Regions from separate parts of the Pedococcus aerophilus genome, predicted to be linked through region 3. Evidence: predicted binding sites of a transcription regulator. Region 3 holds the regulator's gene; each other region holds the start of a gene.
What was found. The regulator LexA, encoded in region 3, represses DNA repair genes until DNA is damaged. The targets are predictions, from matches to a motif close to TCGAACANNTGTTCGA.

Region 1 (3,271 bases), 820 kb from region 3:
GCCGCGTTCGCTCGGCTTCTGCGCCGAGCGCTCCCGCCCGCCGTGCGCGCGCTCGGGACGCTGCCGCCCCTGGGCGTTCCGTCGAGGACCAGCGGCACGACGTTCGCCGTCCCGCCCACCCGGGCCGCCGCGGCGGTTGTCGTCGGGTCGACCGCTGCGGTTGTCGTCGCGCCGGCCGCCGCCGTCGGACTCGCTCATGCCTGTGCCTCGACCATGGTGAAGGACTCTCCTCGTGCGATGCGGGTGCCGCGCGCCCAGTCGGGGGCGGCCATGTCCTTCTTGCCGTGCGGGCGCACCTGGCCGAGCAGGACCGGGGTGGTCCCGGTGCCGACCCAGACCTCACGTTTGCCCGCGACGACCTCGCCGGGGGCCAGGCCCTCGGGGGCGTCGGCGGCGGTCAGCGAGACCGGCGCCAGCTTGACCCGCTCGCCGCGAAACGTCGTCCAGGCACCCGGTGCCGGGGTACAGCCGCGGACGAGCCTGTCGACCGCGACGGCAGGCCTGTCCCACCGGACCTGCGCGTCGGCCACCTCGATCTTGGGCGCCAGCGAGACCCCCTCGGGGCTCTGCGGCACGGGTCGCAGCGAACCGTCCTCGATCCCGTCCATCGTCGCCACGAGCAGCCCGGCTCCCCCTTCGGCGAGACGACCCAGGAGGTCACCGGAGGTGTCGGTGGGACGGACGCGTTCGGTCATCACGCCATACACCGGGCCGGTGTCCAGGCCCTGCTCGATGAGGAAGGTGGACGCACCGGTCATCTCGTCGCCGGCCATGAGCGCGTGCTGGACCGGGGCCGCGCCGCGCCATGCAGGGAGCAGCGAGAAGTGCAGGTTGACCCAGCCGTGGCGGGGGACGTCGAGAGCCACGCGCGGGATGAGCGCGCCGTACGCCACGACGGGGCACACGTCGGGCTCGAGCTCGCGCAACCGCTCGAGGAAGTCCTCCTCCCCGGGCTTGCGCGGGGTGAGCACCTCGATGCCGTGCTCCTGCGCCCACTGCCGGACCGGTGACTGGGCGAGGCCACGGCCGCGCCCGGAACGGGCATCCGGTCGCGTGACGACCGCGACCACCTCGTGCTCGGAGGCATGGAGTGCGGCCAGGGCCGGGACCGCGACCTCGGGGGTACCGGCGAAGACGAGGCGCAGGCTCACAGGCTCCTGCCGAACGTCGCGTGCGGGCTGACCTTGACGGTGGGCGCGGCCTCGCCCGACCACTGGGCCTCGCGGATCGCCCGCATGGCGAGCTTGCGCTGCTCGCGGTCCATCCGGTCGATGAACAAGATGCCGTCGAGGTGGTCGGTCTCGTGCTGGATGCAGCGGGCCATGAGCTCGGAGCCCTCGATGAGGACCGGCTCCCCGAACTGGTTGAAGCCCTTGGCCACCACCCGCAGCGACCGCGGCGTCTCGAACTTCATGCCGGGGAACGACAGGCAGCCCTCCTCGCCGTCCTGCATCTCGTCGGACAGCGACAGGTCGGGGTTGACGAGGTGCCCGAGCTCGCCGTCGATCCAGTACGTGAACACGCGCAGGCCCACGCCGATCTGCGGTGCCGCAAGGCCAGCGCCGGGCGCGTCCATCATCGTGTCGGTGAGGTCCTTGACCAGCTGGCGGAGCTCACGGTCGAAGTCGACGACGGGTTCGGCGGCGGTGCGCAGCACCGGGTCACCGAAGAGGCGGATGTTCTGGATCGACACGGCGTCCAGTCTAGGTGCGACCGTATGGCGCGGCGCGCACCGCCGCAGCGGAGCTCACTTCGGTAGGGACCGCTTCGCGAATGTCGTTCTGCTGCGGGCGAACTCGCGCGCGTTGGGTGTGGACAACTCTTTCGTCATCGTTCGAACACCTGTACGATTAGGACATGTCGACCGCTCCCCTCAGCACCGTCCCCGATGCACTCGCGCCGGGCAGCTGGGGTGTGCGGAACCGGGACCTGTGGGACCGCACCGCCGCAGTCGCGGGACGGTTGAACCGGGCGCAGGCCGAGCTGGTCGACATCATCGACGAGGTCATGACCGGCAGTCACTGGGGTGAGGGCGGGTTCAAGTCCCCCGAGCACTACCTCGTCGTCCGGGCCGGGTTGGCCCCTGCCCACGCCGCCGACATCGTCGCCGTCGCACGGCGCCGCACCGAGCTGACCGACGCTGGGACTGCACTGTCTGCCGGTGAGCTCTCCCTGGACCAGGTCGCGGTCCTGGCCCGCAACGTGCCCGCGAGTCACCAGAAGTCGCTGACCCGGTTCGCCCGCGAAGCAACCGTGCCCCAGCTACGCCGTGCGGTCCGGATGCACGCCTTCCCCGCCGACCCAGCACCCGAACCGGGCGACGACGGGCCAGCAGCGACCGGCACCGCGCCAGACGCCCGCACCCTGGTGAGGGAAGAGCACGACGCCGCGAAGGCCTCGATCGCGGAGCAGCGGGCCTGTGCCCGGCCCGAGCTGACCATGACCTACGACGCTGATGGTCGGTTCCAGCTGCGGTACTCCGCGCCCGCGACTACCGGCGCCCTGGTCGAACAAGCTGTGAAGGAGGCCAAGGATGCGTTGTTCACCCGCCGCCGTGACACCGACAACGGCAAGACCGGGAGCGATGCCGCCAGCGATGGCCGTGCCGATGGCGCCGAGTCGGGCGCAGGGCTGGGCCACAGCCAGGACCCGCACGCCGGGTTGCCGACCTATGCCGACGCGCTCGAGGAGATGGCGAACCGGTCGCTGGCCTCGATCACCTCGACATCACGGGCGGCGCACTACCGGGTGTACCTGCACCTGGACACCAACGGTGCCTGGGCCACCGGCGGGCACGCGATCCCCACGCGGCTGCTGAGCCGGTTCATCAGCGATGGTGTGGTCCAACCCGTCTGGGAAACCCAAGGGCGACCGGTCTCGGTCGGGCGGTCGATGCGGATCCTGCCCGAACGCTCCCGACGCCTGGTCCTGGACCGCGACCGCGGCTGCCGGTTCCCCGGCTGCCCGACCACCAACACCGGCTTCGTCGAGATCCACCACCTGCATCCCTGGGCCGATGGCGGTGCCACTGACACGACCAACCAGATCTCGTTGTGCACCAGGCACCACGACGGCATCGACCGTGGCGACTTCCAGATCACCGGTGACCCCGACCGACCCGACGGACTGACCGTGGTCAACCGGTACGGGCTACCCATCCGCCCACCCCGACCCGCAGAGACAGCCCCACCACCCGGCGGCGACCCGACCATTCCGGCCGGCACCTACCGACCACCCACCGGCGGCAACGCCAGCTGGAACGACATCGAGC
Region 2 (3,271 bases), 1.2 Mb from region 3:
GAGCGTGAGCTGCTGGGCAAGGGCCTCGAGGACGTCCAGGGCATCCTCGGGTTCATGGTCGGCGAGCTGATGAAGTCCGACCCGCGCCAGGACGGCGGTGAGCTCACCAACCTCTACAAGGTGGGCCAGAACACCTCGCGCCTGCTCCTCGCCGCCGGCGACCTAGTCATCGGCTGGCTCCTCCTCCGCCAGGCCGAGGTCGCGCAGAAGGCGCTCGAGTCCGGGACCGCGTCGGCCAAGGACGTCGACTTCTACCAGGGCAAGATCGCGGCGGCCTCCTTCTTCGCCCGCACGATCCTGCCGAAGATCGCCGCCGAGCGGGCGATCGCCGAGGCGACCGACAACGCCCTCATGGACGTGCCCGAGTCGGCCTTCTGACCGACGGGCCCCGAGAGGGCCCCACCGGGAGCGGACGGGTATGCCGCCCGCTCCCGGCGCGCACGAAGGGCTGGCCTCCCCCTGCGGATGCCAGCCCTTCGTCGTCCCCACGACCGTGGTTGCGACCCCCATGTGCAGGCAACCACAGCCTCTGAACATGGATTCGGCGCCCGAGGCGGACCGGATTGGTCGGTGCGCACACTTTCTGAGGGCCGGTGATGAGGGGCCGGGGCGGACACGACTGAGGGCGGCCCGCGTCGGGCCGCCCTCAGTCGTCGTAGTGGTGCTGCAGTGGCGCTGTGGTGGCGCCGCGCTCTCAGCGGTCGCGGTCGACATCCACCTCGTCGACGCGGGTTCCCGTGGCGGGGTCGGTGTGGCTGACGCGACGGGCGGAGTAGCCGCCACCAGTCGTGGTGCGGCGCGTGACGACGAGGGACAGCAGGATGGCGAGAACGCCGGCAGCCATGCAGATCCACCCGATCATGCCGAGGTTGACGGCGTCGACGGAGGCATTGAGGGCGAACGTCAGGACGGCGCCGACGACGATGAGGAAGATGCCCAGTCCGATGTACATGCTCACTCCTGGAGAGGTCGCGGGTGCAGGCTGACCCGGTGGCACGACTGTAGACCCGGTGCAGTTGACCTGCAGGAATGGCGCGCAGGAACAGCCGAACGCCCGATCCCGTCAAGAGCCGCCGAAGCCTCCGGATGTGCCACCGCCACCGCCGGGGATCCGGTGCTCCTCAGCAGAACGCCCCTCGTAGGTGTTGCCGCCCTTCTTCCCGAACGACGCTCCCCGGCGGTTCATCAGGTACGCGAGCACCGCGATCACGATCACCAGCAGCACGATGAGCTTCAGCATCGCTACACCTCTCTCCAGCTTGGGCGCAGGCACCGACCGGGGCCTCCACCTCGAGAGTAGGCCTCTCCCGCCGCAGTCAGGCCAATCGGATTCCCCCTGTTCAACCCTTGTCGTTCGAACACCCGTTCGAATAGAATAGGGCATGGTCGCAGACGCTGCTCTTGGGATCGTCCCGGTGGGGACGGTTCAGGTGCTGCGTGAGATCGGCGCACTGGTGGATCGAGTGCAGACCGGGGACGTGGTCGGTGGTGCCGCGGCGGGCGTGGCGCTGGGTGAAGTGGACCGGGTGATCGCGCGGTTGCAGGCGGTGCGGTTGGCGTTGCTGGCCGAGGCGGACCGGTCCCAGGTTGCGGTGGGCGCGGGGTTGACGGGGACGTCGGCGTGGTTGGCGGCCAGGACCAGGCGTGAGGGTGGCCAGGCGGCGCGGGACGTGCGGTTGGCCACGGCCCTGGACGACGGGTTGCCCGCGACACGGGAGGCGTTGGCAGCCGGTGACCTCTCGACCGAGCACGCGCAGGTCATCGCCACGGCCACTGCGGCATTGCCGGCGGATGTGTCCTGGTCCGACCGTGCGCTCATCGAGACACAGTTGGTGCGCCGAGCCCGGCTGGTCGACCCCGGGACATTGCGCCGCGAAGGACGCCGGGCGCTGGCCATCGCGCAGCGGACCCGCGCCGAGGTCGACGCGCACGAGGACACGGTGCTGCGGTCCGAGGAGGACGCCGCGTTGGCCAGGACGCGGTTGACGTGGCACCACAACGGTGATGGCACCACGACGGGTCACTTCACGGTCCTGACGTTGGCGGCCTCAATCCTGGCCAAGGCCGTGCAGCAGATCGCCCCACCCCGACGGTTCGCCCACCGAGCAGCCACCGCCGCCAAGACCGCGGGCGGCGCCATGGGCGCCGCGACCTCGGTTGGCGTGGCGGGACCGGTCGGCGGCAGCAGCGCCTCGGGTGCCGCGGCTTGTGGTGTTCGAGAGGCGACGTGGGAGGCGTTCCGGGCCGCGGACGGGGACTGGGCCCACCGGTACGGTGCCGCGTTCGTCGAGCTGCTCGAGCACCTGCCCACCGACACCCTGTCCGGCAAGGTCGCCGCGACCGTGGTCGTCACGATGGACCTGGACCAGCTCCGGGCCGGGGTCGGCGCAGCCCACCTCGACACCGGCCACGACCTGTCCGCCGGACAAGCGCGCAGGTTGGCGTGCAACGCCGGGATCGTGCCCGCCGTCCTGGGCGGCCGGTCGGTGCCGTTGGACCTCGGACGACAGGAACGGTTCTTCACCGGGGCCCAACGCACCGCCCTGGCCACGACCTACGACACCTGCGCCGCGACCGGGTGCGACCGGCCCTATGCCTGGTCCGAGCGCACCACCAGGACCCGTGGTCCAAGGGAGGGCGCACCGACCTGGCCGACGCGGTCCCGTTGTGCGTATACCACCACCGACGAGCCCACGACCCGACCTTCACCCACCACATCGACACCACACCGACCGGGAAGAAGACCGTCACCTACACCCGGCGCACGTAGCTGGGCGGTGTTCAGGTGCCGCGGAGGTCGAGGGTGAGCTCGGCGGGGGCGTCGTCGACGAGGACGACAGGGATGCCCCAGTCCTGCTGGTAGAGGTGGCAGGCAGCATGCTCGGGCACCTCGCCGGTGACGGGGTCGCCGTCGCAGGAGGCTGCCTGCACCGAGATGTGCAGGACGCCGTCGCCGACCGAGGGGTCGAGGTCCAGGATGCGGGTCAGGCCTTGGGCACTGCCGCCGCCGGAGCGCAGCAGGTGCTCAGGAGTCGCCGAGACCATGAGCCGTGTCGGGTCGCCCCAGCGGTGGTCGAGCTTCTGGCCCGTCGGCGGGAAGAAGGTGACCTCGAGCCGTACCTCGCCCGCCGCGATGCTGGTCCGGGGCCGCTGCGTCTGGCGGGCGAGCCCGTCGACCCGGGTCGCCCGGTCGGGCAGGGGCACCCGCACGAGCTGGTGGGCCGCGGACTCCACGACGACGAGCTGGGTCGACGACGATCCGGTGCGGTCC
Region 3 (3,271 bases):
CAGCCCGGCCTCGCGCAGCGGGTTGATCGAGATGATCTTCGCGCCGTTCTCCTTGGCGATCTCCAGGGCGGAGAGCATGCGCGGGTGGTTGGTGCCGGGGTTCTGCCCGGCGATGACGATGACCGAGGCGGTGTGGACGTCGTCCAGGGTGACGCTGGCCTTGCCGATGCCGATCGACTCCTGCAGCGCGATGCTCGTGGACTCGTGGCACATGTTCGAGCAGTCGGGCAGGTTGTTCGTGCCGAAGGCACGCACGAACAGCTGGTAGGCGAAGGCGGCCTCGTTGGAGGTGCGACCCGAGGTGTAGAAGGTCGCCTCGTCCGGGCTGGCCAGGGAGCGCAGCTCGGCGGCGATGAGCTCGAAGGCCTCGTCCCACTCGATGGGCTCGTAGTGCGTGGCGCCGGGGCGCTTGACCATCGGGTGGGTGATCCGGCCCTGCTGGCCGAGCCAGTACTCGGAGCGGGTGTCGAGCTCGGCGATGCTGTGCTCGGCGAAGAACTCGGGGGTGGCCCGGTCGCGGGTGGCCTCCTCGGCCACGGCCTTCGCGCCGTTCTCGCAGAACTCGGCCGCGTGGCGGTGGCCCACGTCGGGGTCCGGCCAGGCGCAGCTCATGCAGTCGAAGCCCTCGGCCTGGTTGAGCTTGAGCAGGGTCTGCGCGGTGCGCTTGATCCCCATGTGGTCGATGGCCCGCTTCATCGAGACCGCCACCGCCGTGGGTCCTGCTGCGTGGTCCTTCTGGCCCTTGACCCTCAGGTCTGCCTCGGAGTAGTCGCCTTCGTCGTGCTTGGCCATCGTCGAACCTCGCTGTCGTGGTGCCGGGCCGCCCGAACTGCCCCGGGCCGCACCTTTCGTGTCGAACGTACCCACTGCCGCGCCGGACCAACCACTCGGAGCCCGTCGGAGGTGGGTGTCACGCACGGAGTGCGGTGAGAACCACTCGGAGGTCGCCACGGGGGTCGGTCCGTGGCGACCTCCGAGGGAGATCGGGGTGGGAAGGTCTCAGACGCGGCGCAGGACCGCGGTGACCTTGCCCAGGATCGTCGCGTGGTCGCCGTCGATGGGCTCGAACGCGTCGTTGTGCGGCATCAGCCACACCTTGCCGTCCTTGCGCTTGAACGTCTTGACCGTCGCCTCGTTGTCGAGCATGGCCGCGACGATGTCGCCGTTGTCGGCGGTCGGCTGCTGGCGCACGACGACCCAGTCGCCGTCGCAGATCGCGGCGTCGATCATCGACTCACCGACGACCTGCAGGAGGAAGAGCTGTCCCTCGCCGACGATCTGGCGCGGCAGCGGGAAGACGTCCTCGACGGTCTCCTCGGCGAGGATCGGCACACCGGCGGCGATCCGCCCCAGGACCGGGACGTAGGAGGCCTCCGGGCGACGGTCGTTCATGCCCGTCTCGTCGAACACCGCGGTCTCGTCCTCGACGCTCGCGCCGCCGCGGTAGCCGCGCATGTCGGCCGTCGAGTCGGGGGAGACGACCTCGATCGCCCGGGGGCGGTTGGGGTCGCGGCGCAGGAAGCCCTTGCGCTCCAACGTCGAGAGCTGGTGGGCCACCGAGCTCGGGGAGGTGAGGCCCACGGCCTCGCCGATCTCGCGCAGGCTCGGCGGGTACCCGCGGCGGTCGACCGAGTTGCGGATGACCTCGAGGACCCGTCGCTGGCGGACGGTGAGACCGTCGCCCCGATCGCGGTCGGGGAGCTCCTTGACGTTGTCCTCGCTCATGCCGGTTCCTCGTTTCCGCAGGTCAGGTGGCGTCTGCCGGTGCTGATCAATGACTGCTGGGTCGTGTGACAGGGGTGACTGTCAGTGGCCTCTGATGTGCTTGAGGCATGGACACAGCGTATGGCGTTCGAACGCCAGTACCAAACATGTGTTCGAGGCGTGTCTTGCTCGGTTCGAACAAGCGTGCTAGAAATCAACCAAGAGGCACTTCGTACAACCGTTCGAAGAGCGTCGACCAGATGACCACCACGGAGGACCAGATGAGTGCAGCAGTTGCTTGGGACATCGCCCCCGCACCCGTGCGTATGCCGGTTCGGCCGGTGCGCCCGCAGCTCGTCTCGGTGCCCACGGGTGAGGACGTCGTCATCCGTCCCGCCGCCCCGTTGCGGCTTACCCGCGCCGGACGCCTGGCCGTCACGATGACCGTCGTGGTCGTCGGCGTGGTGCTGGCGATCAGCCTGCTGTCGGGCGGTGCGTCGGCAGTGGTCATCGACCACTCCACGACGGTGCAGGCCGGCCAGACCCTCTCCGAGGTCGCGGCGACGCAGCTGCCGCAGCTGCCGATCAACGAGGCCGTCGCGCAGATCCAGATCGCCAACGACCTGGCCGGGTCCGACGTGCACGCCGGTCAGACGCTGCTCATCCCCGCCGCCGGCTGAGCCCGACACGGCGGGACGTGACCGCCGAGCGAGTCGGCACTCCTGCTCTCAGGACCCGATCACGATGTTCGGGAGCACCCTGACGGCCTTGATGTGCCGGTACCGCAGGGCTCCGGTCGTGGTGGCGTTCTTCAGCGCGACGTGGTCCACCAGCACCGGCGGAGAGAGCTCGGTGATGGGCAGGGTCGTCGAGTAGTAGGCGACGCCACCCTTCATCCGGTACTTCACACCCTTGGTGGTCGTGAGCATCGTCGTGTCGGCCGGCTGCGCGCGCATGCGGTTGTAGGCACCCCCGCTGCCGGCCTTGTCGATGGCCACCTGGTCGACGGTCGTGTACCCCTTGGTGCCCCCGACATTGGCCCACGCGGAGACGAAGATGGGTGCGCCGCCGGCCATGCGGTAGACCTCGCCGCGCTGGGCGCCCCGGATGAAGGTGCCGTCCGGGATCGTCGCCGGCAGCGAGGCCAGGGCCGTCGAGGAGATCGCCATCGTCGCCTTGGTCCCCCCGAAGGCGGTCCAGGTGGAGACGAACACCGGCGTGCGGCCGACGAGCCGGTAGACGCCGCCGTTCTCGCGCACCTTGAGGAAGCTGCCGGACTTGGGTGGCTGGTACGGCTGGTCCTTGAAGTGCAGGAAGTTGCTCGGCCAGTTGGCATCGCCGCGGGGGATCTTCATGCGCGAGGAGTACCCGCTCCACGCCGAGTCCGACACGACGATGTAGGAGGTCGTGACCTCCTCGACGTACCCGACGTGCCCGTTGGAGGGGGCGTAGTGGCTGCCGTAGTTCCACTGCGCGATCGACCCGACGGCGGGGGTCTTGTCGACGGGGATGCCGCGGTCGCGTGCGCTGGTGGCCCAGCTCCCACCGCTGCCCATGGAGCTCTGCT

Region 1: the regulator LexA is predicted to act here: its motif matches at 1,835-1,850, upstream of ABD286_RS00285 (HNH endonuclease signature motif containing protein).
Region 2: the regulator LexA is predicted to act here: its motif matches at 1,355-1,370, upstream of ABD286_RS09975 (DUF222 domain-containing protein).

The regions. Positions count from the first base shown of each region.
Region 1 covers NZ_BAAARN010000001.1:60,289-63,559, reverse strand. The annotation lists gene ABD286_RS00300 (RsmB/NOP family class I SAM-dependent RNA methyltransferase) at 1-198, opposite strand, end outside; gene fmt (methionyl-tRNA formyltransferase) at 195-1,145, opposite strand; gene def (peptide deformylase) at 1,148-1,693, opposite strand; gene ABD286_RS00285 (HNH endonuclease signature motif containing protein) at 1,858-3,271, shown strand, end outside.
Region 2 covers NZ_BAAARN010000001.1:2,092,483-2,095,753, forward strand. The annotation lists gene ABD286_RS09960 (acyl-CoA dehydrogenase) at 1-378, shown strand, start outside; gene ABD286_RS09965 (DUF6458 family protein) at 695-952, opposite strand; gene ABD286_RS09970 (hypothetical protein) at 1,064-1,240, opposite strand; gene ABD286_RS09975 (DUF222 domain-containing protein) at 1,383-2,807, shown strand; gene ABD286_RS09980 (NHL domain-containing thioredoxin family protein) at 2,782-3,271, opposite strand, start outside.
Region 3 covers NZ_BAAARN010000001.1:876,412-879,682, reverse strand. The annotation lists gene ABD286_RS04045 (FdhF/YdeP family oxidoreductase) at 1-792, opposite strand, end outside; gene lexA (transcriptional repressor LexA) at 1,000-1,725, opposite strand; gene ABD286_RS04035 (LysM peptidoglycan-binding domain-containing protein) at 1,965-2,384, shown strand; gene ABD286_RS04030 (CHAP domain-containing protein) at 2,433-3,271, opposite strand, start outside.